DNA from 4 places in the Paenalkalicoccus suaedae genome. Region 1 is predicted to be linked to each of the others. Evidence: riboswitches for the same ligand, from Rfam matches in the RefSeq annotation. Region 1 holds a riboswitch; each other region holds the start of a gene.
The links. A riboswitch is a leader RNA that binds a small molecule or an ion and turns the genes downstream of it on or off. The one in region 1 is predicted to bind thiamine pyrophosphate.

Region 1 (7,431 bases):
GGTTGCTACAAACGCCTTTGGTATGGGGATTAATAAATCGAACGTTCGCTTTGTCTTTCATAGGCAAATGCCACGCAATATGGAGAGCTTTTATCAAGAGGCTGGACGTGCAGGAAGAGACGGCGCTCCTAGTGAGTGTATGCTCTTATTTTCGCCTCAAGACATTCGAATCCAGCAGTTTTTAATTGATCAATCAATGATGGACGAGCGACGCAAGGAGCAGGAATATCGGAAGCTCCAGGCTATGACGAGCTTTGCACACACAGAGGATTGTCTACAAAACTATATTCTTCAATATTTCGGAGAATCGCCGGCAGAACCTTGTGGTAGGTGCTCGGAATGCGTCGATGATCGAACCTCTGTGGATATAACGCGAGAAGCACAGATGATTTTCTCTTGTGTAAGACGGATGGGTGAACGATTCGGGAAGACGATGGTCGCTCAAGTATTGACTGGATCTAATAATAAGAAGGTGAAGGATTTAAAGCTTGATACACTTCCAACCTTCGGACTGATGAAGAATCGCTCTCAAAAAGAGGTTGCTCAGTTGATTGACTTTCTTGCTGCATCTGACTATTTAGCTTTAACTGGCGGCAACTATCCAGTGCTGCAACTGACTGATTTAGCAGTGCCTGTGCTAAAGGGACAGGAGTCGGTTGCGAAGAAGGAGGAGAAGCATCAGGTACGTGTCACCCAGGATCATCCGTTATTTGAGACACTCCGTGGAGTGCGAACCGAACTCGCGCGTGAGCACGCTGTTGCACCATACATGGTCTTCTCTGATCAGACGCTTCATGAGCTATGCAGGCAGCTCCCGACCGATGAACATGCGATGCTCCAAGTCAAGGGTGTCGGACAAATGAAGATAGAGACTTACGGACAGCCATTCCTAGATGCGATCCTTGTATATGTAGAGGAAAACGAGATGGCAAAGCCTCAACAAGAAATTTTATCAAATGATAAAAAGCAGAAGAGCTATATGGTAACAGCGGAATTATATGTAGATGGCACACCAGTCGAAGAGATTATGAAGCTTCGGGATATTAAAGAGGTAACTGTGAAAAGTCATCTTTTAGAGGCATATGAAGATGGTGTCTCTATTGAGCTCTCTCCTCTATTTGAGGCTAAGCATGTAGATTTAATTAAACGAGCTATTAATGATGTAGGTCTTGAAGAGGGGATGAAGCCTGTAAAGGAGGCTCTCCCTGAAGAGGTGGATTACTTTACGATTAAACTCGTTGCCAATGGGTATGTGTGAGGTTGGTGAGATATTGAAGTAACTCCACTCACTTAGGGTAAATATGGTATAATTACCTTAAATGAGGTGGTTAGAGTGGATAGGTTTCAAGCAGGAGTAGCATGTGTACTTGCTGGTGTGTTACTTTTGGTCATTGTGAATAATTGGAGTAATTCTCCATTCATGTGGGGACTCGCTTATATTGGGAGCTTACTATGCAGCGTTATTGGAGTAGGGATGTTAGTCTCTCTTTTGCGTATTAGCTGGAGATGAATGTAAAAAAGCAGGTGGACGAGGCTAGTAGCTCGTTTACCTGCTTTTTTGGTGGGGGTTTGATGAAATATTACCTTTTGACGCACAAGGTAGCCATCTCCTACTCTTTCATCTTCCCTGACTCATCATATAGCTTGTCTTGATAGAAGAAGTTCGGCGACTTCTCCTCGTTTTTAAAGCCTTGGTGGAAAATGTGTGTTGCCGCAGGTGATACAGGTGGAATTAACCACGTCCAGTCCCCTGTTACCTCTCTCTCAGCGCGTTCCTCTCGTTGCTGGAACTTACGGAATTGCTCAGCGGCTGTATGATGATCGACGATACTCACCCGATTTTCTTGGAAGGAATGTAAGACTGCTCGGTTTAGCTCGACAAGTGCACGGTCTTTCCAGAGAGCGGATGTTTTACTCGTGTCTAAATGAAATACCTCAGCAACTTCTTTCAATTTATCGTAGCGGAAGCTGTCCGCTAAGTTGCGTGCCCCAATTTCTGTACCCATGTACCACCCGTTAAATGGCGCGGTTGGATAGGTGATTCCGCCAATTTCTAGTTGCATGTCAGAAATTGCAGGAACAGCGTACCATTTTAAGTCAAGCTCTTTAAATGATGGCTCTTCCGGATGCTCAAATGGGACCTCTAGAACGATGTCAGACTCAAACTCTTGCAATACTAATGTAGAATCAAGCTTAATCACGATTGGTAAAAGATCAAAAGCAGATCCTTTTCCCTGCCAACCTAAGTCCTGACATAGCTTTGTAAACGCAATCGAGTCTGGATCTCCGATTACGGTTCCGTCAGGATGCTCGTATCCTGCATAGCGCGCAAGCTGATGGTTTATGACTCGAACCGGTGCTTTCCCATCCTTTTCTGGAGCAAACACCGTAATTGTCGGACGGATTCGCCCCTCATTTGTTGCAAAGGTCATATGATTCTTCAAGGTATTAAAAACCTCTGATTCCTCTTTAACTTCGCGAGCATCAAATACGTTCATCGTCTCCCAAAAAAGTCTGCCAATACATTTATTGGAGTTACGCCATGCCATTTTGGCACCATGAACGAGCTCTTCATACGTATGTGTATACGTTCCGGTCTCTTCTATCTCTACTTTCACTTGCTGTAAACGGTCACCCAGTGTCGTCGCATCTATTCCTAATTCCTGATAGCAGGTCGAAATAAATGATGCTGCTTGCTCCTGTAAGCTCATCTCCTGTTGCTCCTTTTTGAATCTTTTGTCAGCTAGTTTCACTTATGTTAGTATAAATTAAACGCATAAAAAAAGTAAGTAATCCACTAGGGGTGCCCTCGGGCTGAGATAGGTTTCCTAATCCCTTTGAACCTGATCTGGTTAACACCAGCGTAGGAAAGTGGCTACTGTTTTTGTATACACAGTGAGCTATTTCCTTCGTGGAATAGCTTTTTTTGTGCGAAAAAAAGGAGGACTGTTTCATGCAATCAACACTAGGCACAGCACTTACTTCGCTTCGCGCAACAAAACCCTTGATCCACAATATCACGAATGTGGTGGTAACTAATTTCACAGCTAATGGCATGTATGCTATTGGAGCTAGTCCTGTTATGGCTTATGCCAAAGAAGAAGTAGCGGATATGGCAAGCATCGCACAAGGTCTAATGATTAATATCGGAACACTAACTGCGCCAACTGTAGAAGCAATGTTTATCGCAGGAGAGGCTGCAAACCAAGGAAAAACGCCAATCGTATTTGATCCAGTTGGATCCGGCGCGACCCCATATCGAACAAACACGGCTAAAAAACTACTTACAGAGCTGTCTATCCAGGTTGTTCGTGGTAATGCCTCAGAAATTGCGAGTTTAATAGACGATTCCGTTACGACAAAGGGAGTCGATTCTGATACAGCGCTTGAAAATGCACAAGAGGTAGCTATCAAAGTAGCAAAGGAATACAACACGATTGTGGCTATGACTGGCGAGGTTGATATCGTCACAGATGGAAGCCGAGTCTTAACAGTCTCTAACGGTCACCCTTTGCAAACAACGATAACAGGTGCAGGCTGTCTACTGTCCTCCTTAGTCGCTGCTTTTATTGCTAGTAACGATGTCTCTCTCGACTCGATAGTCGCTGCGCTAGCCACTTATGGGGTTGCGGCAGAAATTGCTTATAAAGAAACTCCCGTTAAAGCTCCTGGAAGCTTTCAGCAGTATTTTCTGAACGCGTTGTACGAAATAACGGAAGAAGATGTGAATGATCGAAGTAAAGTCGAAGAGGTGACGTCATGACGATAAAAGCGATGACGATTGCAGGCTCTGATAGTGGCGGCGGCGCAGGAATTCAGGCAGACCTCAAAACATTCCAGGAGCTTGGCGTTTTTGGTACATCCGTAATTACAGCTATCACAGCGCAAAACACGTTAGGGGTAACCGATGTCCATCCCATCCCCGTGCTTACGATTGAGGAGCAGTTTAAAGCAGTGATTACTGATATCGGTGCAGACGCTGTGAAGACTGGTATGCTGTATGACAAAGAGCGAATTGAGGCTATTGCAGATTTGGTGAGTAGGCATCAAGTAACGAATCTGATCGTCGATCCCGTGATGGTGACTACAACAGGGTCTCCGCTCTTAAAAGAGGACGCGCAGGATACGTTAATTAAAAAGCTCTTCCCATTAGCAATTCTCGTGACGCCCAATATTCCTGAGGCAGAAGCCATCTTGAGTAAAAAGCGCGAGGATTTTGATAAGCTTGAAGATATGGCGAAGGCACTTTATCACGCTTGTGGTGGTGTTCCAGTTTTACTTAAAGGCGGTCATGAGGCACGTGCAGAGTTTATGACTGACGTGCTTTTCACCGGTCAAACAAGTGTCTTGTATACCTCTCCGCGCATTGACACGACGCACACTCACGGCACAGGCTGTACGTATGCTGCCGCGATTACAGCCTTTATTGCCCAAGGGGTAAAACTGGAGAGTGCTATCTTTAAAGCGAAAGAGTTTTTACATGTCGCAATTGAGCAGGCAAAGCCTGTTGGAGAAGGCGCCGGACCAGTGCACCACAGTGCCCACCGTGAGTCTTCTATTTCAGATGTAAATATGGAGGTATTAACTTGAACGTAAAAGAAGCTCTCTCCGTATACTTTATTTGTGGAACGCAGGATGTGGTGAGACCACTAGATGAGATACTAACAGAAGCTTTAGAGGCTGGTATTACAATGTTTCAGCTCAGAGAAAAGGGTGAAGGAAGTATTCAGGATAAGGAAGAGCGCTATGCTTTAGCGAGGCGTTTGAAGCAACTGTGTAGCTCGTATCACGTTCCATTTGTTGTGAATGACGACGTGGAGCTCGCTTTGGAAGTAGAGGCTGATGGTCTGCACATCGGACAAGACGATGGTGATGCCAGTAAGATTAAAGGGCGCCTTCCTTCTTCTATGCTGTTTGGGATCTCTGCATATACAGTCGAAGAGGCAGAGCAAGCTATTCGTGATGGGGCAGATTACATTGGCGTTGGACCTATGTATGCTACGCGGTCAAAAGCGGATGCCAAATCAGCGGTTGGTCCTGAGCGAATTCGATTGATGCGTGATCAGGGTGTTGATTTACCAATTGTTGCGATTGGCGGTATAACAACGAGTCATGTGAAGGAAATAAAGAAAGCTGGCGCAGACGGCGTCTCTATTATCTCTGCGATAGCTAGAGCGAGTTCGATTGAAAAGGCTGTTCGGTTATTTAAAGGGTGAACGAATAGCTGCCGGGTTGGGACAAAAGCGAGGAACCTGTCTCACCCTTTTTGGTGCGAAGAAACGCGGCTCGGTTATCCGGGTCTGGCCTTCGGTTATCCGGATACGGGGTTCAATTAACCGATTGTGCCGTTCAATTTAACGATCTTAACTTCCAATTATCCAAAAGCGCCTATCAAACTTTCCTTCACACTAAAAGCTACCGTCCTCTCTATATGAGGATCCGGTAGCTTTTTTAATACTAAAGCTTATTTGAAATAGAACTTAACTGTCCTTGTAGATCATCTGTCATTGCTTTTAACTCAGCTGCTACTGTGAAAAGGTCATTAATTTGACTAACTTGCTCATCCGTTTGAGCAGATATTTCTTCGGCTGATGCGCTTTGTTGCTCCGTCATTGCGCTAATCTCTTCAATGGCGCGTCTAACCGTCTGCAAAGAGTCACGAATTGTATTGGCTAAGCGATTTGATTCTGATGTTTCCCGGGAAATAATCGTCATATCCTGCACGATCGTGTCGAATATTTCACCTGTCTTACGCATGTCTGCCTTGCCTTGTAGCGCGCGTTCCTTCCCTTCGCTAGTAGCTTTCACTACCAATAATACGTCGGCTCGTAGATTTTCAAGAGCGGCTTTTATTTCTGCTGCATAGGAGCCAGACTGATCGGCTAGCTTTCGGACTTCTTCTGCTACAACGGCAAAGCCTCGACCGTGCTCTCCTGCCCTCGCCGCTTCAATTGCTGCATTTAAAGCAAGTAAGTTTGTTTGATCGGAGATTTCTGTAATAAAGTTTAATTTACCACCAATACTCTCTGAACGCTCCTGTAAACTTTTTGCAAATTCATCAATTTCCTCAACGGTCAACGCTAGCTCCGTCATCGACTTTTCAGACGACTTCATTGTGTCAAGACCACTAGAGGCTACTTTCGCCGTTTGTTCTGTGACGGAAACAGATGCCTCTGTTTGTTTCACGATACTTGTAACATTACCATCTACTTGTTGTGTTAACTCAAGCCCTTTTTGCACTTCACTCACTTGAAATTCAGCTGCCTGTGCTAGTTCGGATAATGAATCATGAATAGCCTCAGACCCTGTGTAAAAGGAGTTAGTTTCATTCTCTATTTGCGCCACACTAGCCTGTACACGATCTGATGCAGAATGAATAGAGGATAATAGCGTTTGAATAACATTGTTTTGAGAGTTCTCTCGCTCTGTCACTTCCGCCAAATGTAACTGCCTAGACCTAATTTGGAAAATAATAACGACGGCTGTAAAAATTAAGAATACAGCGTGAATAAGGAGTAATCCGAACGGATAATTGGATGTGCCACATATCAGTTCTGGAAAGAATGTATACCCGCCTAGATGTTGAACAGCAAAAATGACCGTACTTATGACAATTAATTTTATTTGCTCAAAGTAAGCGAGACTCGCGAGCACCATGAAAATAGAGAAGTGATACTCTACCATTCCATCTCCACCAGCTATAATCGAGATACTCCCAAATGTTAGCGTTAGCATAATTACTAACGGAATATAGCGGTGTGTGCGGTCTTTTATAAACAAAATAACCGCAACGATGAATAAGACAATTGGAATAAGCATAATCAGAGTTAAAATTAGTGGATTCACATTTTCGGTACCTTCATACACATATGACAATAATAAATACGAGTCCATCCAACCTACACTACGATGAAGAAAATGAATCAAAACAGATAATAAGACAACAAATAAACTAAAATAAAGCATTAATTGATTTCTTCTAGTTTGCAAAAGTGACACTCCTCTTGATGAAACATCATCTATTTTACTACGAAATATTCCCTATACTTTTCGACATTAAACGATAATTTTCTCATTAAATATACAACTATACTCACCGATATAGTTTAATAATGGTAATTATATAATTATTTATTACCGGTCAACGTGTCAATAAGCCACTCTTATTTGATTGACATGCTAGAGGTCCTACATGTCTATAGTAGATACCCATTACTGTATAAGAGAAAACACTATATTATTAAAATTTTAGGTTTATTTGTAAGGTGAGGTAAACTAGACAGCTACTAGTTATAGAAAGTCCTCAAGTACTAGTTATAAGGTGAGTCCTTTGGATTTTTTTACAATTTAATGGAGCATAAAACAGAAATAGACTATCACTATATTTGCCCCAAAAAAAATCTCCCCTACGCACGAAGGTAGGAGAGCATG
Region 2 (7,431 bases), 780 kb from region 1:
TCGCCAATTAAGGGAAGAACTAGATGACAAAAAGAAAAGAGACGTTCGCCATTAAAAAAGTATGCCACAAATGAAACGCTTCTCCACCTAGAAGCTCAAGAGCAGGCAGTCCCAGAAGGCATCCGTAGACAATCCGTGGGGAGTTGAGGCGCTCGAGACCCCACAGCCATGCGTTTAGGGTAAGGCGATAGCCGATCCCTGCATGTCGAGGAGGCTCGAGCGCCGAACCCACGGATGTCGAAGGGTGCCTGGCGGGCTGACTGCTCCTCCCTCTAAAAAAGCTCGAAGAGCTGCTCTTAACTAGTTGGCTTTTGGGTAACATGCTCTAAATTAGTTGGCACTTCATCAGCACGCTCTAAGCTAGTTGGCTCTTGATTAACTCGCACTAGTCGCTTATCCAAAATACCGATAGTAAACCGCTTTCGCCTCTGTCACATCAGCCGTCCCGTGAACCATCGCTCGACCATCCTTAAATAGCACCACTCGCTTCTCTTCGACCTCAAACGAAAGCAAGTACTCATTACGAAGCACGTGATCAAATGGTAATGATCTCGCTACCTCCGAGAGGGCAACCTCTCGTTTAGTGGGCGGACGCAATTGGACGCTGTCCCGTCCACATAGTACCGCAGCCTCGGTATGATTTTCGCGAAGCAAATAAGGATAGGTTGGCACTTCGCCACAGCTCGGACAGTCGGCGCGCTTAAAGCTATGCATCGACATGGTGCGATAGTTGTTTTGCCACAGGTCGCACGTCATAAGTGAGTCGGCTAAGACGTCCGTTGCACCAGTCAGTAGCTTGAGTACGTTCGTTACCTGATGCGCGACGACAATCTCTACGGCTGGCGCAATGATGCCTGCCGTGTCGCACGTAGGACCGCCGGTAGGCAACTCGTCTAGTAAGCAGGTGAGGCATGGCCCACCCTGACCCGGCAAAAACGTATACGACATCCCATAGCTTCCGATACAGGCGCCGTAAATCCATGGCACATCATGCTTTAACGAAAGGTCATTCACCATCATGCGTGCATCGAAATTATCTGTCGCATCAACGATGACGTCAATATCGCTAGCTAAAATTAAACGCTCTAGCTCCTCCGCCGTCGCATCCATCACGTGCGCAGTGATGGCAACCTCCTTGTTGATCGCTTCAAGGCGATCTTTTGCGATCGCCGCCTTTGGCATGCGGGCCGTTGCATCAGCTTCCGTGTACAAGCGCTGACGCTGAAGGTTCGTCCAATCTACGTAGTCGCGATCAATAAGCGTAAGGCGCCCAACGCCTGCTCGTGTCAGCATCTCGGAAGAGCTTGCGCCAAGCGCTCCAAGTCCAAGGATCAACACGTGTCCATCCCGAATACGCTTCTGCCCCTTCTTTCCTATTCCTGAAAAAAGCTCATGTCTAGAGTATCGATTCACCCGAGACCCTCCTGTGGGCTACTTGCTGTGGCGTATGGCTTTTTAGCAATGCGACCAGCTTCAAAGCCTAGTCGACCCGCTTCTGTCGCGAGCGCCATGGCACGCGCCATCTTTACTGGATCGTCTGCGCCAGCAATCGCCGTATTAAGAAGCACACCGTCTGCTCCTAGCTCCATCGCTTCTACCACATCCGCCGGTGATCCGAGTCCTGCATCGATAATAACCGGAACCGATGCCTGCTCGATGATTAACCGAAGCGACAATGGATTGACGATCCCCTGTCCTGACCCTATCGGGGACGCACCAGGCATAACTGCATGCACGCCAACCTCTTCGAGACGTCTCGCAAGTAGTACATCATCCGACGTGTATGGAAGTACCGTAAAGCCCTCCTTCACAAGCTCCTCAGACGCGCGCAGTGTCTCAATCGGATCCGGCAACAGCGTCTTTTGACAACCAATAACCTCCACCTTAATCATGTCGCATAAACCAGATGAACGAGCAAGCTTCGCAATACGCACCGCCTCCTCTGCCGTCTTCGCTCCAGCCGTATTTGGCAATAGCGAATAGCGACCCACATCAATTTCCTCCAAAAAGTTTGGCTGACTCGCATCCGCAACGTGCATCCTCGCGACCGAAAACGTCAAAATCTCCGAGCCCGACGCTGCAACAGCCTCTTTTTGCACCTTAAAATCCGCATACTTCCCCGTACCAACCATCAAACGCGATCCAAACGACTTCCCATTAATGACAAGCATGAATTAACCCCCTCCAACAAATTGAACAAGCTCAATAGCGTCCCCATCACGAACAACCACCTCATCAAACGACGACCGATCCACCGCTTCTCGGTTCAATTCCACGAGAATCAGCTTGGACCCCAAATCCAAATGCTCCAACAACTCACGCACAGACGCCGCCTCCAAAGGCAACTCGCGCGCCTCACCGTTAATATGCAAGACCATGCTCCACTACCCCCCTTCTCTCTGGCGAAACAGGCGCTAACGCCTCTGGCACCCTATTGTTCCAAACGAGGTCAGACACAAGCTGACCAGTTATCGCAGACAGGAGCATCCCATTTCGATAATGACCTGTTGCCATCACTAAACCTTGGATCTCTGGATGACGTCCGATATACGGTAAATCATCAAACGTACGCGGACGAACGCCGCTCCACGTCTCGTTCCACTTCGCTTTAGCAAGCTCTGGTACAAGCGCAGTTGCGCGCGCAAGTAATCCCATTACACCCTCTAGCGAAACGCCTTCTGTACCATCTCCTGGGTAGCTAGTCGCTCCGATTAACAGCTCGTTTTCCCCCTTCGGCACTAAGTAACAGTCGCGCGCATAAATCGTCCGTTGTAACAGTCGCTTCTCCGTCGTGACAGAGATAATTTCCCCCTTCACTGGAAGGAGTGGACAAAGCCCTGGTAACAGCTCACTACTTGCTACGCCGCTCGCCACAATTACGGTGTCCGCATAAAATTTTTGACTCGACGTCTCTATGCCACAGACGCGACCCTCTTTCATTAATAGCCGCTTCACATCCGTTTGCTCTAGTACCTCGACGCCATTTGCAATCGCCGCTCGCCAATACGCGAGCGTCAGTTGCTTGGATCTGATTTGTGCGCCTTCTTCGTAATGGACGCCCGCTTCTTTCGTCCGTAGCTTCGGCTCAAGCTCTCGCATGTCCTCTAAGGTAAGCGATCCCTTACTCCCTAATAGGAGCATGCCATTTTGCTCAAAGCCTATATCTATCCCCAATTCATCGAGAAAAAGTTGCGCAAGCTCCTTCAATTGCCTACGACTCTCCATCGCCAGGTCATAAAGTGGATGATCCGGCTGGTACTCCGCCTCAACAGCAAGCATCCCAGCCGCCTTTGACGAAGCTCCGTAGCCAAGGGTGCGTTGTTCTACTGCTAACACACGTACGCCCTGCTTCGACAAATAATACGAGATGGCTCCACCAATTACGCCTCCGCCAACAACAATGACATCATAGCTGTGCATCTAATCGCCTCCCTGTAAACTCATCCGTTGCCTGAATAGGGTCTCTCGCACCTAAAATTCCTGATAGGACGGCAATACCTGCCGCCCCTGTTGCTTCAATCTCTTCTATATGAAACGGCTTCACGCCTCCGATTGCATAAACTGGTAGGTGTGATGCCCGAACGACTTCCTCTAAAGCGGCTATACCGCGTGGTAACAGCCCTGGCTTCGAGGCAGTTGCATAAATGTGACCGTAAAATACATAGTCGGCATCCTCCACCTCTGTAAGCTCCGACACGTCGTGGATGGATCTCCCGACGCGCAGCGTAGGCGCAAGCTGTTTCACTATCTTTGGAGATAAGCTTAAGCCTCCTAAGTGAACTCCTCCTGCCCCTAACGCAAGCGCAACGTCAACACGATCGTTTATCACGAGCTTCTCTTTTGGAAAGCCAGCTTTCACTAACTGCTGTCCAAGTTCATAGACGTCCCTTGCTGACGAACGCTTTTCTCGTATGTGTAAGGCATCAATACGTGGCGCAAGCTTTGTGGCAGTTTGCGCATCGATCTCTCCATTGCCACTAGAAAGAACGTGTACCTGTAATCGCACGGTTCCTTCCTCCTTCCTCTAAAAAAGGCATACAAAAAGCCACCTCCTGATGTAGATAGGAAGTGGCTGTTAAGGGTGATTTGGGATCGATACGTTGATGTACCGATGCTAACAGTCGAGGCACTTCCCTACGCTAGTATGAACTAGATCAGGTTCTGAGGGTCCGGATTATCTCCGTCTCAGCCCGCACGTTCAGGCTCCCCTAGTGGATTGCTATATGAATTTAGTTAAACTTTACCATGGAAGGCGGTTTACATGCAACTGTTGTACCTCCCTCTAATGTCGTCTATGATTCGGCAATGAAATATGCTTTAATAGGGGTATTGTTTAGACTTAAAAGGAGGCTCACCCCTTTATGCAACACAACTATGCACAGCCTAAAAAAAGACCTCAGGCGTTGCATCCTGCTGGGTCGTTTTTAGATAAAATACCCCCTGCACCAAAAGCGCCGCTGCTCACTTCGGTGATTCGCGAGTCCGACAGCGACTATTCGTATTTACATAGATTAGAGGAATCTGGCATCACACTAAATGAGCAACAGCTAGAAGCCGTTCGCCACGGTGATGGACCTGCGCGAATTATCGCAGGTGCTGGCAGTGGAAAGACACGCGTCCTCGTCTCTCGGACCGGCTACTTAACTTCCGTCAATGGTGTTTCTCCCAAAAACATTCTCCTGCTTACCTTTACGAGAAAAGCAGCGGATGAGATGCGAAGCCGAATTGCGAAGCTCCCAGGCTACACGCCATCCTTAGCAAAGCAACTGACTGCTGGGACGTTCCACTCGATTTTTTACCGGCTATTAGTTAGTCGAGGCTATGATCATCGGATTTTGCAAAACGATCGGCACAAGCAAATCGCCATCAAGCGCATCTTAAAAACGCGTGGCTTGCACGATTCGTATGAGCCAGAGACTCTGCTTGCCACCTTGTCAGAGCTAAAAAGCCGCATGAAAACCGCGCACGATATTGACGCTAAAACGCACATTGAGCACGAGACCAAAGCCATCCTGATCGCCTATGAGGACTGGAAGGACGAGCACCACTATATAGATTTTGACGACATGCTCCTCCTCGCTTGGAAATTGCTCAATGAGGACAACGAGCTACTCGGTAAGCTTCAGACACGCTTTCGCTACATCCTCTGTGACGAGTGGCAGGACACAAATCCGATCCAATTCGAGCTCATTCGCATGCTCACAGGCACGCACCAAAACCTTTTCGTCGTTGGCGATGACGACCAGACGATTTACAGCTTTAACGGCGCAGACAGCACCATCATACTCGACTTCGACAAGCACTATCCGCGCGCCACAACCATCACCCTGCCCGTCAACTACCGCTCCACACCAGGGATTCTCGGGCTAGGCAATGCAATCATCGAGCATAATACGATGCGCCATCCCAAAACGCTCCAGACCGCCAATTCTCCTGGACAAACCACGTTGTATCTCCGACCAGCAACAACAGACGACGAAGCTGAGCAGATCGTCGCGAATGTGTCGGCGGACATCGCATCCGGTAAACGCCGTTTAAGAGAGATCGCGATCCTGCACAGGACCTTTTCCTGTAGCCGAGCGATGGTCGACCAACTGGTGCTTCGCGGCATTCCGTTTGTGACATTCGGAAAGCAGGAAACCTTTTATGAATCGGGACTCGTAAAGCCAGTGTTAGACCACCTCCGACTTGCCGTGGATCCTAACAATATCGACGCCGTCAGTGGCATGGTGTCGACGCTTTACCTGGCGCGTGAGACAACGATGGCACACATTCACCGTCAGGATATTGTTAGTCCAGAGCCAAAGCTATTACTGCATGCGATGACACTACCACATTTAAAGGAGTTTCAACGCACCGCAATTTCTCGCCGGATGAAATTAATTGAGTCGTTAGCAGGTAAAAAGCCTCGAGACGCGATTAGACAGGTACGCGCTGTCTACGATGCGTATCTCGACGCAGACGAGCGCCGCGTTGCAACGTTAGACAAAGACATGGTCAAGGAGATGCTTACGGAGCTTGAGGCTTCGGCGGATAAGTTTGGGTCAATTAAGGAGTATCTATCCTTCATTGAGGATATTATCGCCCGCCATAAAGAGATGGAAGAGCTTCGCAAGCAGTCCGACGCAGACGTGCTATCGTTGATGACGATCCACCGCGCGAAGGGTCTCGAATTCCCTGTCGTGTACGTGATCGGAGCATCGGAAACGATTTTGCCACACTCCTCTGCCCTTGAGGCGGATAAGCGATCTGACTTGATGATCGACGGAAAAGGGAAGCAAAAAGTAGAGCACGCTATTGAGGAAGAACGTCGTCTTTTATACGTTGCCGTCACGCGCGCCATGGAGGAGCTCTATATTAGCTCGCCCTCCTACTATCGAGGAAAAGAAACAGATGTCTCTCGCTTCTTACTCGAGGCCTTCGGCGAAAAAGAACGCCCTCGCACCTCGCTCGAACGATCTGGTCGGTCTGGTCGGTCTGATCGTGCGTTTGCCAGTCGCGTCGCAGAACAAAAGCCACGCCTGCGCATCACTGCCCTCGTTTGGGACTGCACAAGCAAAAGCTGCAACGGCTGGATGCGCGTCTCTCCACAAGACGAGTCCGAGCGACTGTCAGAGAAAGCCTGTCCACTTTGTAAGACGAAGATGAAACAGGTGGAGAAAGAAATTACAGCATAGGACGCTTATACATGTAGAGCCCCTCTTTGGAGGGGTTCTTTTGGTTGTGAGGGGGTTTGAGATTCTGCGTTGCTTGTCTCACTTCCCACCTCCCTTCCCTCATCAAGATCCTCTTCTTTCCCGCCCCACTAAAAAGGTGACCACTGTTAACCTTGCCCTCCAATTACAGGAATTTTAATAAGCGGTTATACGCTATGGAAATACTATATAGTGAAGCAAACAGAACACCTACCTGACCCTATCCTCTCGTGAGAAAACCTAACTCGAGATGCAATCATGGTACATCACGGTGTACCTGATTTGTTCTGTTGCATGACACCATATTTTCGTATGCTACAGCTAGGAGGCAATCATATGCGTTTATCCTATAGACAACTTTCACTTATGGAAATGCTTCTATATGTAGGAAGCATGACTGTCACACATTTAGCCCAAAGCTTTAACGTCAGTCGCAAAGCTATTTACGATGATCTGGAAGCTATTCGCTTTTGGCTACAGGAAGAAAAAACGGGGACACTTTCAAAGGATTCGCTTGGACGTTATTCGATTAAACAGCCTGATCGTCACATGGAGCAACGCATGTTTGAGGAATCGCACCGCTTTCGAAACTTTGAAATAAAAGAGCGGCATGCTTTTCTTCTTTTCCACCTTGTCGCCAATCCTTACACGACACTTGACGAGCTAATGAAGCATCTAGATGTGAGTAGAAATACACTCCAGTCTGACATGCAGGCTGTAAGGAAAGTGGCATCTA
Region 3 (7,431 bases), 120 kb from region 1:
AGTAGCTCACTCGACGTGCGCGCGTCCTGACCAAACGTTGGCTCATCAAACAGCAGGATATCCTGCCCTTCGTGGAGCATTGTTGCCACGCTCAGCCGCCTTTTTTGACCGCCACTTAAAGAAAACGGGTTGGCTCTGCGGTGGTTTTTAAGATGAAAGCGTTGAAGCAGGTCATCAACTCGTGCTCCAATTCCACTCTCATCTCGAACCTCCATCCCAAAGGCTACCTCTTCTTCTACTGAATCCGTAATAAATTGATGCTCTGGATTTTGAAACACGAAGCCCATTTTCTCACGAAGCTCTAGCTCCTGAAAGGATGTAATAGCAGTTCCATGAAGCTCAATAGACCCTCTTGTAGGCTTTAGAAGCCGAGATAGGAGTTGTAGCATTGTTGACTTCCCTGCACCATTCCCACCAACAATCGCAACAAATTCTTTCTCATGAATCGAAAAGTCAATATTAGTTAAAATGACGTTCTTCTTTCGTTTAAACTGTAGATTTTGCACGCGTAAAATCTCGGAACCATGATCGACGTGAGGGAGTTCTTCATATACGGGAGAGAACGTGATGCCCTCCGCTTCGAGTTCGTTCTTGTGTTTACGTAATAGCTCCATCGGTTTTCCTTCAAGTACGAGCTCTCCACTTCGAGATAAGACAAGCATGCGATCTGTGAATCGAAGCCAATCCTCTAGCTGATGGTCAATAATAAGCGTTGTCATCGATAAACGTTCGATCAATTCAACAAACTCTAGTCGTGACTGAGGATCCAGATTCGCAGTTGGCTCATCTAAAATAAGCATCGTTGGCTTTAGTAGTAGCACGGCTGCGAGCGCGACTTTTTGCTTTTGCCCACCTGAAAGAGAGTGAATATCACGATGACGTAGCTTTGTTATTCCGATTTTTTCTAACACATCAGAAATGAGGTCGGCCATTTCCTCTCGCGGTGTTTCGATATTTTCGAGCGTAAAGGCTAGCTCATCCTCTACCTTAAGCATACAAAACTGGCTCTCAGGATCCTGAAACACAATACCGATTTGTTGATTGAGCTCTCCCTTCTCAAAGGACGTAACGCTCTTATCGCGGAAGAAAAGCTCTCCAGTACTGTAGCCTTCAACAGCCTCTGGATATAAACCATTTAAACAAAGTGCAAGCGTGCTCTTCCCAGAGCCGCTTGCACCTGCCAATATCGTGGTTTCTCCCTCTGAAATAGTCAGAGAGAGGTTGTTTAAAAGAGGGTGGTCTTGCTCATACGAAAACGAGTAGTTAACTGCCTGAACGAGTGTATTAGGAGACTTTACGCTCATAGCGTCCCTCGCGCTCCTTTCCTAACGCATAGCCGCGCAGAACGCCTGTGTTTGCGAGCTGATCACTTAGGAATTTACCGAGTAATCCAGCAAGTAGAGCACCACTGATCATTCGCACGATAAAGGTTGTAATAATGAGCCATGGCTCCATTGCCAGAAGACCGGACTGGAAGATTCCCCATACGTAGCTGAAAAGCGCTGCCGACATACCCGCCATCATTAACACGTACAGGTTATAAACACGATAGCGAGTCGCTGCAAAGACAAGCTCAGCGCCAATACCTTGAATAGCAGCAGATATGATTAGCATTGGACCTGCTGGCGTTCCAAGAAGTACTTGTACGGTTCCTGCAATAAGCTCCGACCAGAAGGCAGCCCCTGGCTTTCGAATAATATAGGCGGCGATGATAGAGACAATAAACCATATTCCAAAGATGACTTCATAGCCGAACGGGCCTAAACCAAACGGAATTAAGAAGCTTGTTAAGCCTTGTCCTGCAAAGAAAAAGAGCAGGTAAACAACAGCAAACACAACTCCTAAGATGGACATTAAGACAATCTCTTTAAGCTTCCAGGATTTCATCATGACGCGTTGTCCTTCTTTGATGGACTATTTGCTGAAATGTGAGCAGTCATTGTCACATGTGCGCGTTCTTTTGTTTTAGAGGCATTAACAAATGCTGTCTCAAGCGTATGGAAGACTTTATTTGCATCACCATCTAAACGAGACGCGTAGTGAACACCCTTCGTAAACGTACCGTGCTCTTGTGCAACTGCACACTGATCGGCAATAACCTGCATGTAGTTCGGGTTATCCATTGGGTAAAGTGCAAAGTGAGATGCCGCTTCGACAGATTCCTGTTGAGACTTTTCTTCGTTTAGACGCTCATCGTTCTCCGACATATACGTGTCTCCCTCGCTGTCACCAGGACATCCGATTGAAAATGTTCCGCTAAAGACAACGTGCGTTCCAGTTTTTGCTGCGTGGATAAAGATCGCTTTCGCCACGTCAAATACGTGTTCACTTCGACCTCGCACACATGTTGTCACGTCATCTGTTTGCATCCACACTTTAGATGTATCAACTTCTTCTAAAGCCCCTTTAATGATTTCGACAAAATTATCTGCCATTGGGTAAATAGCAAACCTTACTCCTACGATATTACTTGTTCCACATGATAGTCCTTGCATGCTAAACTCTCCTCCATCGTGATTACTTACAAACTAATTTGCCGTAAGCATCCCTTTTCTATTTCAACACAAGACGAAACGCAAAAAAGCCTGCACGCTCCTAAACTAATAGGAAGGTGCAGGCAATCGTTTACGAATAAGTGCGTGAATCGTATGATTAACTGCACTTCCCCACGCTAGTATTATCTAGTTCGGGTTCAAAGGGTTAACAGGACAAGCCTGTCTCTCAGCAAGATAGATGCACCCCTAGTGCGTTCGTGTCATTGTATTGTTACGTTCATTGTACCTATTGTCTGAAGATTTGTAAACAGCCGGCGGTTATCGAAGCGTTGAATCCGATAACTCGAACGCTAACTGCGCAAACACGCGACCAAGCTTCTCCCGCAGCTCTGACATCTGCGCGCGTTCCTCCTTGGTCGGCGCAACGCCACTTTCCTCGCTCATATATAGCCTTCGATTTATCTCCAGCTGAACGAACGGCTTATCTGTTTGTGCACCGTGTAATTGCGTCACATAGCCACCTTTAAACGGAGCATTGATCACACACAGCTCTACCCCGTCAATCCCGTAGTCAGCAAATGCTTCTTCTATTAGCTCTCGCATTCTGTGCATAAACGCAGGACTTGCCGTGACAGGCTCGTCCTCCTCTATGCCATCTTCTCCTCCACGGTTACTAATACAAAACAGCGGACGCGTTATCGCCTCTCCACCACCTATTACAGGACTTTCTGCAAGCATCGTGTGACAGTCTACACCAAATGAAATTGGTTGTAGAAGACCCTCACGCATAGCTTCATGATAAGGTGCGTGAATGGTCTCCACTAAATCCCTAATCTCTTCCTCTGAAAGCGATGGCTTCCATACGTTCTCACCTGTTACCGCAACCGTCTTTACGACACCGTCCACGTTATGCGGCGGCAGATCACCCGGCGCCCGGTTCATATCAACGACAATCCTCGCCACAGACTGACTAACAAACACGTGGGCAAGCTCCTTAAAGTCAAATAGCTCCCCTGTCCATGTGTCACCGTCGTGCACAATCTCAAGCTCGGAAAGCAGTAGTTTGTTGCGTAAACCCTCAGGCACCTTCGTTCCACCATGTGGCACCGACACAAAAATAGGTAGCTTGTCCATAAGCGTTATTCTCCCTGCAAATAAAGCGCTAATAGCAATGATCGTTGCACGAGCTCAATACGGTGTAGCGCCTCGTTCGGCGTATATAAATCTCTACTTGCCGGCGAAAATCCACATACTACTGGTGTTTCACTTGGAATGACTCCCGCCGCAGTCGAAAGTAGACTAGACTCAATGCCGAATGGAAGTTGCTTTGCCTCTGTCCACTCCTTTAACCTTGCAATGATTGGATTTAGTTTCTTCCTCAAGAGTGGTGGTCGATCGACGACCTGTTCCATGTATGTTTTCATTCCTGATTTCGCCCCCGAGAAGAGCTTTTTAAGCTCCTGCTCGACCTCCGTCGCAGTCGTCTCATCTAAATATGTGACAGAGAGCGTTGCCGTCACTCGGTGCGGCATAAGCACGCTATATCGCTCTGACTTCATATCCTGAACCGATACAGCTACCTTCTTCTTCCGACTATTTAAGCTCTTTAGCTTCTCTGCATTCTCAATAAAATAGCTCAGCACATCACTACTCTTTGATTCCTTCCCAATGCGCAACGGATCTCCCTCAATAATGAGCTGGAATTCCTTTGTTCCTCGGCGTTGGTCGACAACCTTCCCCTCCGCAAATCCAGGCTGCATGACAAGCACCTGCTTCGCCCGACTCGCCGCTTTTACAAGCATTTGCGAACTGTAGCGCATCCCTCTTCCTTCATCTGCATAGAAAAATACGCCGACCTTCGTTTTACTAAGTAGCTTCTCTTCCTTCAACGCCTGCAAAGCCGCTAACACAGTCGCAATACCACCGCGACTTGAAGCAATTCCTTCTCCAAACACCCACTCCTGCTCGCGGCGGTATGGAATTGGGAAGCCGTTACGTCCGCCCGGTACATCAATAGGAACGACAAGTAGCGTTCCGTCCGTTAGTCCTGCCTTCGTCTCCCACGTCCACGCAGAACGACCATTCGTCAGCGCATCGACTTGATCAAGCTTTAGCTTCCCTAAACGCTCCTCAAACAGCTTGCGTACGCTACTAAGGCCAACAGCATCCTCTGTGCGACTCGACATGTTCGTCCACGTCTTTAAATCGGCTTCGATCTTAGAGCGACTTTGCGTGACTCGGCGGAAAAGCTTATCAGCGGTTGAAGACGATTTGTGGCTTTCTTCATCAAAAAAGTCTTTGCCAAAATATCTCTCGCACGTAACATCTATTAATCTATTAACGAGCTTCGTATAGTCTAAGCCAATTTTATCTGCAGCAAATACGAGCGATCCGTCGCTACCTAGGCTCGCCATGGAATTGACCTCTAAAATATACGGGTTCCCATCCTGGTCAATACGAAAATCAACGCGAGCCGAGTCATAGCAGTTTAGTGCCTTAAACGTTTGCACCGCTAAGTCCTGCACACGCTTCGTTTCCTCTTCTGATAAAGGTGCTGGACATACTTTCTCTACCGTACGACCACTCGTATTCTTTTTATCTTCATACGTAAAAATCTTTGGACCATTGTGGAAAACAAGCTCCACGGGTGGTAATGGCTCGACGGGATTATTCCCAAGTAGGGCAACGTTTACTTCCCGTCCTTCAATATATTCTTCGACAAGCGTCGGCGCATTGAATTGTTCATAAATCACACGAACACCCTCGCGAAGCTCTTCTTCGTTATTTACGATACGAAGTCCAAAGGAAACCGCTTCGTCCTTAGGTTTTACGATTAGAGGATACTTCAAATTCTCCACAAGCGGGCTATCTGGTTTATTAAGCACCGCAAATTTAGGCGTTGGTAGCCCTTGTTGCATGAGCAAAATCTTTGTAACAACTTTATCTAATGCCAGCGCATGCGTTTCAGGACCAGACCCAACATAAGGGACACCAAGCATTTCAAGCATACCTGGTACATGCATATAGCGGCCTCTACCTTGAATGCCGTAGCTTAAGTTAAAGACAAGACCCGGTCGCTCTCCTGAAAGTACGGATGGCATAAAGTCCTCTAAATTTTTGATGAGATTTTTATCTCCCTCAAATGTCTTCACTTCGTGACCACCAGCAGTCAAACCGTCCTTAATACGTTTAATTGTCTCAAGTCCGTACTTCTCTCTGTTTTGTGTACCGAATAAATTGATGACCGCCTGACTTTCACGGTTATATACCACAGCAATTTTCACTATATATCCACTCCCAATTCGTTTAATTCTGGTCCTCTGGCTGTACCATCCCGTCTTGGATCTGCGACTCCAAAAAAGCGTTCTCGTTTGTTCTTAGGGAGCTGAATTCCTTGGACACACCCTAAATAAAAGCTATAGTCTCCGCGCTTTGTTATTTTAAAACCAGCAAGTCTGAGTGCTTCATTTACTTCTTCACTAAATCGATTGTGCTCAATCATCAATGACCCTGTATGTGATGCGTGGAAACGTGGGGATGCGATAGCATCATCGAGCGGCTCCCCTTTATCGATTAGCCTTGTAATGACTTGGGCAAGCGTCGTGGAAATCCTTGCGCTACCTGGACTTCCTAATAAATAACGAGCCTTTCCGTTTTCAAAGAGTAATACTGGCGCCACACTACTCCACGGACGGCCGCCAGGTAGCAAATAGTACGGATGCGACGTGTCGGAATAGTTAAACGCACTCATATAGTTGTTGTAAAAAAATCCGAGATCCTTCGCCATTGTTTTGCTACCGAATACAAGCTCAATAGACTGGGTGATCCCAACCGCATTCCCGTCACTATCTGCAGCGGAGAGGTGCGTGGTTTCTCCAGAAGTAGGTGGTGGTAGGAAAGTGTCCTGCAAGGCGAGCTTGTAAATATCGTTGATGCGCTTGACGGTCTCCTTGGCGTAGCCTTTGTCGATGAGCATTTGGTTGACGAACTGCAAATAATGGTCGGGATGCATCGGCGTTCGTTCACGATAGTTGAGCGCAAATCGGAACGCGAGCGCGGAGATGATGGCTCCGATCGCTTCGTCTGTATCGAGATTATCTGGTGGGAAGCCCTCTAATATTGCAAGAATTTGTACGAGCACGCGTCCTGCTCCCGGTGGCGGATACGTGTAAAGCTCATAGCCTCGATACGTGCTGTGAAGGGTCTCGCGTTCGACTGGAATCGGGATTTGATTCATGTCGATCTCCGTGATCAACCCTCCGCGCTTTTGCATGTCTTCGACAATCGCTTTGCCGATATCTCCTGTATAAAAGTCGCGCCAGCCGTGCTTCGCCATGCGCTGGAATGTGCGAGCAAGCTCTGGCTGATAGACATACGTACCAATATCTACGGGCTCTTTCTCGTGGAAAAAATTTTTAGTGATCGATGGATCCTTGATCAAATGCTCTTTTTCTTTCACGAGCATGCGGTGAATAAGCGGTGTAATTTCGATTCCTTCACGGCACGCGCGAACGGATGGTTCTAATATGTCGTGTAACGGTAATTTTCCATAGGTTTCGTGCAAATAACCAAGTGCTGCAACGGTTGACGGTACCGTGGAGGATTCAAGTCCAAGCATGATTGGTCTCTCCGGATTCTCTGCAGGAGAGAGCTCGAAAGGGGCTCTCGAGGAGCCGTCTAATGCAAAGATGCGGTTCTCTTCTTTTAAATAAACGAGCGCCATCGACTGTCCACCAATACCTGATGCCTGTGGCTCTGATACTCCAAGGCAAAATGCCGATGCAACTGCTGCATCAATGGCATTGCCACCTTTCGCAAGCATTTCAACTCCTGCGTTTGTTGCCTGTCTCGAAGCGGTTGAGACCATTCCTCCACTCGCTTCCATCGTGGAGGATGCTGGAATTTGCTGTTTCATGTAAACCACTCCATTCGTAAG
Region 4 (7,431 bases), 1.0 Mb from region 1:
GCATCTTTAGCAACTGTTAAGATTGTTCCCTCAACAGGCTTCATAACAGCCTTATAGGCAGTGTCTACTCCATGCTGAAGAGCCAGGCTTAAATCTTTTGCCTGGAGTGTTTCTTTTTTCTCTACAGACTTTGAAAATCCTCGGAATAACTGAGAAAGTATAACTCCCGAGTTGCCACGAGCACCCATTAAAAGACCTTTAGCAAATGCTTGAGCTATTCTTCCTACATGGTCATGCGGTGCGTTTTTTACTTCTTTCACTCCTGAAGTAATGGTTAAATTCATGTTTGTCCCTGTATCACCATCCGGAACAGGAAAGACATTTAGTGCATCGATTTTCTTTGAGTTATTAGAGAGGTTTGTTGCACCCTCAATGAGCATTTGCGCAAACTTATCTCCCTCGATCTTGTTAACCACACGTGTTCCTCCTAACTAATCACATCTAATCGTTCGCTACGCGAACACCTGATACAAAAATATTTACAGACGTTACTTTAAGTCCTAGCATTTGTTCTAGCTGATACTTTACTTTTTGTTGTACGTTATGAGCTACCTCTGAAATCTTTGTCCCATAGCTTACGATAATGTACATATCAATATGTACGTCGTCATTATCCTCGCGAATAACAACACCCCGCGCTAAATTTTCGCGGCCTAAAAGATCCGTAATGCCGTCTTTTAGCTGCTTTTGAGATGCCATGCCAACAATCCCGTAGCAGTCTACTGCGGCCCCACCAGCGATTACTGCCGTTACTTCTTTAGATACATCAATATTTCCATAGTTTGTTTTAATTTCGATCGTCATAAATGTCATTGCCTCCTCAAAAAGGTTTTTACCGAAAGGCTATCGCCATTTTACTATAAAACCGAACATTATGAAAGGCACTCCGGTATATATACTACCTGAAGCGAATCGGCTGTCAAGGTTTTTTACTTGAAATATCTCTGAAATCACTTGTATTTAACAGAATGCTATGCTAATATATCCAAGTATGTTGTTTGAAATAACTGTGATTGAAAGTTACGGTTTGAAAGAAGGAGGGATTTCCATGGCACGCAGATGTGTTATTACAGGTAAAGGTCCATCTACTGGAAACAAGCGTTCACACGCACTTAACTCAACGAAGCGTCGTTGGGGCGCAAACGTTCAAAAGGTACGAATTTTAGTGGACGGTAAGCCGAAGCGCGTATACGTTTCAGCTCGCGCACTTAAGTCTGGTAAAGTTCAGCGCGTATAATTTTGTGACCTATTACGTAAAAGGACTCCTAATCCGTTAATCGGATTAGGAGTCCTTTTCTTTGTATTACCCTTTTCCAATTGTGCCAAGTACAGCTCGCACAACGCCCCCTATAAACTTCGGCAAACGGATCGTATAAAACTTCATGCTACTCCCTCCTGACGGAAAAAAGCGATTCTATTACATATATATTCAGTCTGCCACAGATAGTACCACTTAATTTTCGTCCTTGGACTCAATCACGATTACTTTACCTGATTCAATCTTCACAATTGCTTCGTCATCTACGATTTCATTACTAACACAAAGGCTCGAACCACGCTTTAATTGAGCATTTGTTAATTCATATTTCACTCCAGTAAGCGTTATTCCAGAAACTTTTTCTGTAATAGCTAATAAGGATAAATAGGTGTATATGGAATGCTTTACATGTTTGACGCCGCTATCTAGATAACTCATTCGATTGGAAGTATTGAGTATCTCCACTTCAATCCCACGTGTAGCAGCAACCTCTAACAACTGCACGTTCATTAAAAAGTGATCTAATCTGCCTCCTGTCGCCCCAACAATAATAAGCTTTTTAGCGTTAAATCTTTCTTTAACAATATCAAGTGCCAGCTCCATATCTGTCTGATCTTTTTCTGCAGGGAAAGTGGTTAGTTCTACTGATTCTGCTTTTAGTTGCTTTAAATATGTTTCTCCGATTGAATCAAAGTCCCCGATAGCAAGATTTGGTGTAATACAAGCCTCTAAAAGATAATAAGCTCCTCTATCAACGCCTATAATGCCAGTCGGTTTAAGCTCGTCGCAAAGCTCTTGAAGGGATGGAAGGTCCACTTTTGGACCTCCTGCTACTAACAAATATGTCATGCTACACGTCCGTTAGAGGGGTGTAGCACGACTTTTCCCTTATTAGCAAATAAGACCATGATAATGACTAAAATAACAAATGTAGGTGCGATATAGCTTAGATTATAGATAAATGAATACCATACTGGCGACATCCCTTCAGGGGCAAAGCTACCGAACCAAATTACACCTGCAGTAAAGTGTGAAAGTAATCGTAATGCAGATGCTAATGCCACTCCTGCGATAAGAAGTGTAAGCTTTTTACGGAACGAAGCCTGACTTGAAAAACGAAAAATACCAGCTAAACCTATCACTAAAAAGGCGATCGGATAGTCGAGTAATGCCTGCGCCCAGTGAACCACGAATGAATTAAACATTAGATTTAATGTGCCAAACAATCCGCCAGCTATAATCCCAGCAATAACTCCTCGTCTATAAGCGAGAATAAGGATTGGAAGCATAGAGAGCGTAATAGATCCCCCTTGAGGCATTTGAAACAGTGGAATTAAGTCTAACACATAAGCAAGACCGCTCATAATAGCGATTTCGAGCATAATAAGTAATCGTTTGTTTTGTCTCATAATAAATAATCCCCTTTTTTTAGAACCACAAAAAAAGACAGCTTATGCCGAGAAGGCAACAGCTGTCTGTTAGCATCATCTCCACATCCCTACGCAAGTATCAACTTACAGGTTTAAAGGGTCGAAGCGCATGCTTCCTCTCAGTCCTCTAAGACTCCCCTTGTGGTTCATTATTTTAATTTCGTTTAAGTAATTTCACTTTACTACTGTTGACGAATTTTCGCAATGGCAGCGTGTCGATCCTCTTGATTATAAATAGCCGATCCCGCAACAAGAACATTTGCACCAGCATCTACGCACTGTTTTGCTGTCATTTCGTTGACGCCACCATCGACTTCAATCTCAATATCACGATCTCCGACAAGCTCTTTTACTTCTGTAATTTTGGGTAGCACGGAAGAAATAAAAGATTGCCCACCGAAGCCTGGATTTACTGTCATAAGTAATACCATATCAATATCGTCAATAATTGGCTTGATCACATCTACTGGAGTAGCCGGATTTAATACAACGCCTGCTTTAACCCCATTTTCTTTAATCAAATGAATCGTACGGTGCAAGTGAGGACATGCCTCTACGTGTACCGTAATAATATCCGCTCCAGCTTTACAAAAGTCAGGAATATATTGATCCGGATTTTCGATCATAAGGTGCACATCTAACGGTAATGTCGTAATCGGACGCACAGCTTCAACAATAAGCGGTCCAATCGTAATGTTCGGAACAAAATGACCGTCCATTACATCGATGTGAATATAATCCGCTCCTCCTTCCTCGACATCCTTAATTTCTTTACCTAGTTCGGCAAAATTAGCTGAAAGAATAGATGGTGCAATTTTAACTGACATGCTAGTACCTCCGCTTTTGCGATTTAATTTCTTCTAAAAATTGAATATAGCTATCATAACGATGCTGCGCAATCTCTCCATCTTCGACAGCTGCCTTGACCGCACATTTAGGCTCATTTGAATGCGTACATCCTCTAAACTTGCATTCCTGTATTCGATCAGCCATTTCAGGATAGCAGGCGGAGAGAGAGTCCTCGGTAATACCATGGTAATCTAGAGAACTAAAACCAGGAGTATCTGCTACATAGCCACCTTCGATAGGAATAAGCTCCACGTGTCTCGTGGTGTGCTTCCCTCGATTTAAGCTTTTTGAGATCGCATTCGTCTCTAAATCTAGCTCCGGCTTTATCGCATTTAACAGCGATGATTTACCAACACCCGATTGTCCAGCAAAAACAGACACACGATTTGCTAAGGCAGGCTTCAACTCTTCGATCGTATCCGCTTGGTGAACCGATGTAGATATCACTTCATAGCCGATTTTTTCATACTCCTTTTTATACTGACGAATCTCTTCTAGTTTTTCCTCTGGCAATAAATCCATCTTAGATAAGCATATAAGTGGTTGAATGTCGTTTGCTTCAATATGCACAAGGAATTTGTCTAGTAATAGTGGACTAAACGCCGGCTCATGGACAGAAAAAACGAGTACAGCCTGTTCAACATTCGCTATTGGAGGACGAATGAGCTCATTCGTCCTATCATGTAATTCTAATACATATCCGTCTGTACGATTTTCCGCTTCAAAAACAACCCAGTCTCCAACTAGTGGCGTTAGCTTTCTCTTTCTAAAGTTCCCTCTACCTCTGCACTGAAAAATGCCGTCCTCGTTTTCGACATAGTAAAATCCACTTAATGCTTTTACGATTCTCCCAATTGCCATGCAAACCTCCATTTATTGATAGCTTAATAATTCCTCATAGGTGTATTCGTAAGGTGACTCTGAGAATTCTTGTCCATTCACATATAAAAGCAGATATCCTGTGTCACCTGGGTTTAACGTCATAGGTAGCGTAAATCTAGTCGTCTCCGTGATGGACTCGCTAACGACTTCTCTAGGTGTATCGCTCTCAGAATCAATAATAGAGATTTGAATACGATACTCAGGTGGTTCTGATCCCTCTGGCGCAGGCGGTACTTCTACTGAAAATGGTACGTCACTTGTAACTGGACCGTCCTCTTCGCCAGGATCTGGCTCTGGCTCCGGTTCTGGATCTGGCTCAGGAGTCTCAATCTCAGAAGATCCCCCTGAAGACGATGGCTCAGGTCCACGTGAGAAAGTAACCTCTACTGTTACAGGAGCATTAATTTCTGTCCCTCTTGATGGAGATTGTGCAATAACTAATCCTGACTCAATGGATGGATGGAAATCTTCTTCGAATCTTAATGTTACATAAGGATTATCATCCATCTGATCGAGTACCTCAGAACGCGTCATTCCAAACAAATTATCCATCACATACGTCATACCCTCACTAACCGTAAGAGTGACAACTGTTTCTTCTGCAATGACTGGTTCATTTGCTTCTGGTGACTGCGATAAAACTGTTCCTTCATCTTCTGTCGCACTCTCTTCATAAACAACTTCTATATCCTCAAAATCTGCTAAAAGCTCTTCCGCTTCCTCAAGTGATAGACCAACTACATCATTCATGTCGACCGTGCCATTCGCTTCGTTAGCAAATACCGTCACTAAAGAGCCCTCTTTTACGTTATTACCACCTTGAGGATTCGTTGAGATAACATGGTCTGGTTCCACAGTATCGTCTTCTCTATACGTGAGCTCTACTTCTAAACCTAGCGTTTCAAGCTCTGCTACTACTTCTGAGGACGGCTGCCCAACTAACCCTTCAGGAATCGTCACATCATTTACATAAAGTAGTCTTGGAATAAGGAAGAACACTAAAAATAACAGTAAAGCAAGAAATAGAGCCGATAAGCCAATCCATTTCCCTACACGCTTTTTCTTCTTTTTAGCAGGTTCTGCTGCAGGACCTTGAGCAGGTGCCTCGTCCGGCTTCCTTACTAGCGTTGGGTCACCTTCAAGCGGCGCATCAGCCGGTATAACAGGAATAGCTTTTGTCGCTTCAGGATCGTCCTCGCGCTCAATTGGCGCCTCATTCACTCGTGAAGGATCCAGTATAGTAGCTAATTCTCGTTGCAGTTCATCTGCTGACTCATAGCGGTTCGTAACATCTTTCGCTGTTAGCTTCATGATCATATTATCCACGCTTTGAGGCACATGCGGCGCTTTTTCTGTCACAGAAGGAATGGGTTCTTGAATATGCTTAATAGCAACAGAAACAGCTGTGTCCCCTTTGAACGGTGCTTCACCCGTTAGCATTTCAAACCCGATTATCCCTAAGGAATAAAGATCCGATTTAAAGGTGACCTGTCCACCACGTGCTTGTTCTGGCGATAAGTAGTGAACCGAGCCCAACACAGAATTTGTATGCGTAATGGTTGCTTCGTTAATCGCACGAGCAATCCCAAAATCTGTTACTTTAGCAATGCCATCTACACCAATCAATATGTTTTGAGGCTTTATATCCCGGTGTACGATATGGTTCGCATGGGCGTGAGAGAGCGCCGAGGCAATTTGTTTTAAAATACGAATAGACTCATCAACCGAAAGCGACCCATTCGCAACAACATAGTCCTTTAACGTTTCGCCCTCGACGTACTCCATAACAATATAATATAAATCCTCTTCTTCCCCGACGTCATATATACTAACAACGTTCGGATGAGAGAGGCTAGTTGCCGCTTCTGCTTCGCGTCTAAATCGTTGAATAAACTCATCGTCATTAGAAAACTGCGTTTTGAGCATTTTTACAGCGACATGACGATCGAGAATAAGATCTTTCGCTAAATAAACGTCTGCCATCCCGCCGCCGCCAATTGGACGAATTAATTTATAGCGATCGTTTAAACGTTTTCCTATCATGATGCATTCACTTCCTTTTGATGCCTAACGAGCGCTACGGTGATATTGTCCTCTCCACCGCGATTATTCGCCTCATTAATCATTGCGCGAGCAGCTTCCTCGAGCGGAATTTCTTGATCGTTAAAGATCGCAGACAAATCCATAGCAGATAGCTTGTTTGTTAACCCATCCGTGCAAAGTACAAGTAACGATCCTGAATTCCACGCAACGACACCAGTATCAATTTCAATAGTTGGCTCTGTGCCAAGTGCTCTCATTAATACATTCTTGCGAGGGTGCACTTCTGCTTCCTGCTCGGAAATTTCTCCACGTCTAACTAACTCTCCTACTAGAGAGTGATCTTTCGTTAATTGCGTAAGTTCATTTTCTTCATACAAGTAAATGCGAGAGTCTCCTACATGACAAAAAGAAATGAAAGAGTCTGTGCATATCGTCGCAACGAGGGTCGTCCCCATCCCTTTACAATCGGTATGCTCATTCGCATAGTCGAGAATGTGTTTATTTGCTTTTACAACGGTTGTTCGTAAGAAATCTTCTGCTTCTTCTTGAGAGAGAAGACTATCGTTACTTTGCCAGGATTCAAGGAGCACTTTTTTTGCCAGCTTACTCGCAACGTCTCCTGCCTGATGACCACCCATCCCATCAGCAACTAAAGCTAATAGCTGGCCGTTGTCTTTTTTAGCAACAGCAACACTATCTTCATTATGCGATCGTAATTTACCTATATCCGTTAACGATGTATATTCCAAAAACGATCCCCTCTTTCTACTTCCCATAACCGTTCATTCGGCAACTTCTTCTATAGTTTCTGCTTTTTTGATAGAAGTGATAAAAAACCCATCTGTACCGAATTGACCTGGGAGTAACTGGACCATACTACCATCCTCACCGATAGCACTATGGTAAGCTTTCGGTAGCACAGCGGTTAGAGATGTGTCACGCGACGCATCACTGTGTTTAGATAAAAAG

Region 2: linked by a shared signal. The riboswitch ahead of FLK61_RS01790 (thiamine phosphate synthase) and the one ahead of thiM (hydroxyethylthiazole kinase) in region 1 are both predicted to bind thiamine pyrophosphate.
Region 3: linked by a shared signal. The riboswitch ahead of FLK61_RS05280 (YkoF family thiamine/hydroxymethylpyrimidine-binding protein) and the one ahead of thiM (hydroxyethylthiazole kinase) in region 1 are both predicted to bind thiamine pyrophosphate.
Region 4: linked by a shared signal. The riboswitch ahead of thiT (energy-coupled thiamine transporter ThiT) and the one ahead of thiM (hydroxyethylthiazole kinase) in region 1 are both predicted to bind thiamine pyrophosphate.

What each region holds. Positions count from the first base shown of each region.
Region 1 is NZ_CP041372.2:1,060,844-1,068,274, reverse strand. It holds gene recQ (DNA helicase RecQ) at 1-1,258, shown strand, start outside; gene FLK61_RS05865 (hypothetical protein) at 1,334-1,510, shown strand; gene FLK61_RS05860 (nitric oxide synthase oxygenase) at 1,611-2,711, opposite strand; TPP riboswitch at 2,790-2,887, shown strand; gene thiM (hydroxyethylthiazole kinase) at 2,954-3,763, shown strand; gene thiD (bifunctional hydroxymethylpyrimidine kinase/phosphomethylpyrimidine kinase) at 3,760-4,590, shown strand; gene thiE (thiamine phosphate synthase) at 4,587-5,216, shown strand; gene FLK61_RS05840 (methyl-accepting chemotaxis protein) at 5,458-6,990, opposite strand.
Region 2 is NZ_CP041372.2:276,045-283,475, reverse strand. It holds gene FLK61_RS01815 (hypothetical protein) at 1-55, shown strand, start outside; gene FLK61_RS01810 (ThiF family adenylyltransferase) at 394-1,413, opposite strand; gene FLK61_RS01805 (thiazole synthase) at 1,410-2,171, opposite strand; gene thiS (sulfur carrier protein ThiS) at 2,175-2,378, opposite strand; gene FLK61_RS01795 (FAD-dependent oxidoreductase) at 2,362-3,420, opposite strand; gene FLK61_RS01790 (thiamine phosphate synthase) at 3,407-4,006, opposite strand; TPP riboswitch at 4,115-4,220, opposite strand; gene FLK61_RS01785 (UvrD-helicase domain-containing protein) at 4,362-6,677, shown strand; gene FLK61_RS01780 (BglG family transcription antiterminator) at 7,032-7,431, shown strand, end outside.
Region 3 is NZ_CP041372.2:941,874-949,304, reverse strand. It holds gene FLK61_RS05290 (ABC transporter ATP-binding protein) at 1-1,304, opposite strand, end outside; gene FLK61_RS05285 (ECF transporter S component) at 1,285-1,890, opposite strand; gene FLK61_RS05280 (YkoF family thiamine/hydroxymethylpyrimidine-binding protein) at 1,887-2,495, opposite strand; TPP riboswitch at 2,647-2,753, opposite strand; gene FLK61_RS05275 (N-formylglutamate amidohydrolase) at 2,814-3,629, opposite strand; gene FLK61_RS05270 (M20/M25/M40 family metallo-hydrolase) at 3,635-5,779, opposite strand; gene FLK61_RS05265 (gamma-glutamyltransferase family protein) at 5,779-7,410, opposite strand.
Region 4 is NZ_CP041372.2:2,080,036-2,087,466, forward strand. It holds gene FLK61_RS11015 (DAK2 domain-containing protein) at 1-380, opposite strand, end outside; gene FLK61_RS11020 (Asp23/Gls24 family envelope stress response protein) at 442-804, opposite strand; gene rpmB (50S ribosomal protein L28) at 1,049-1,237, shown strand; gene spoVM (stage V sporulation protein SpoVM) at 1,304-1,384, opposite strand; gene FLK61_RS11035 (thiamine diphosphokinase) at 1,454-2,107, opposite strand; gene thiT (energy-coupled thiamine transporter ThiT) at 2,104-2,667, opposite strand; TPP riboswitch at 2,737-2,838, opposite strand; gene rpe (ribulose-phosphate 3-epimerase) at 2,871-3,515, opposite strand; gene rsgA (ribosome small subunit-dependent GTPase A) at 3,517-4,398, opposite strand; gene pknB (Stk1 family PASTA domain-containing Ser/Thr kinase) at 4,411-6,462, opposite strand; gene FLK61_RS11060 (Stp1/IreP family PP2C-type Ser/Thr phosphatase) at 6,459-7,211, opposite strand; gene rsmB (16S rRNA (cytosine(967)-C(5))-methyltransferase RsmB) at 7,245-7,431, opposite strand, start outside.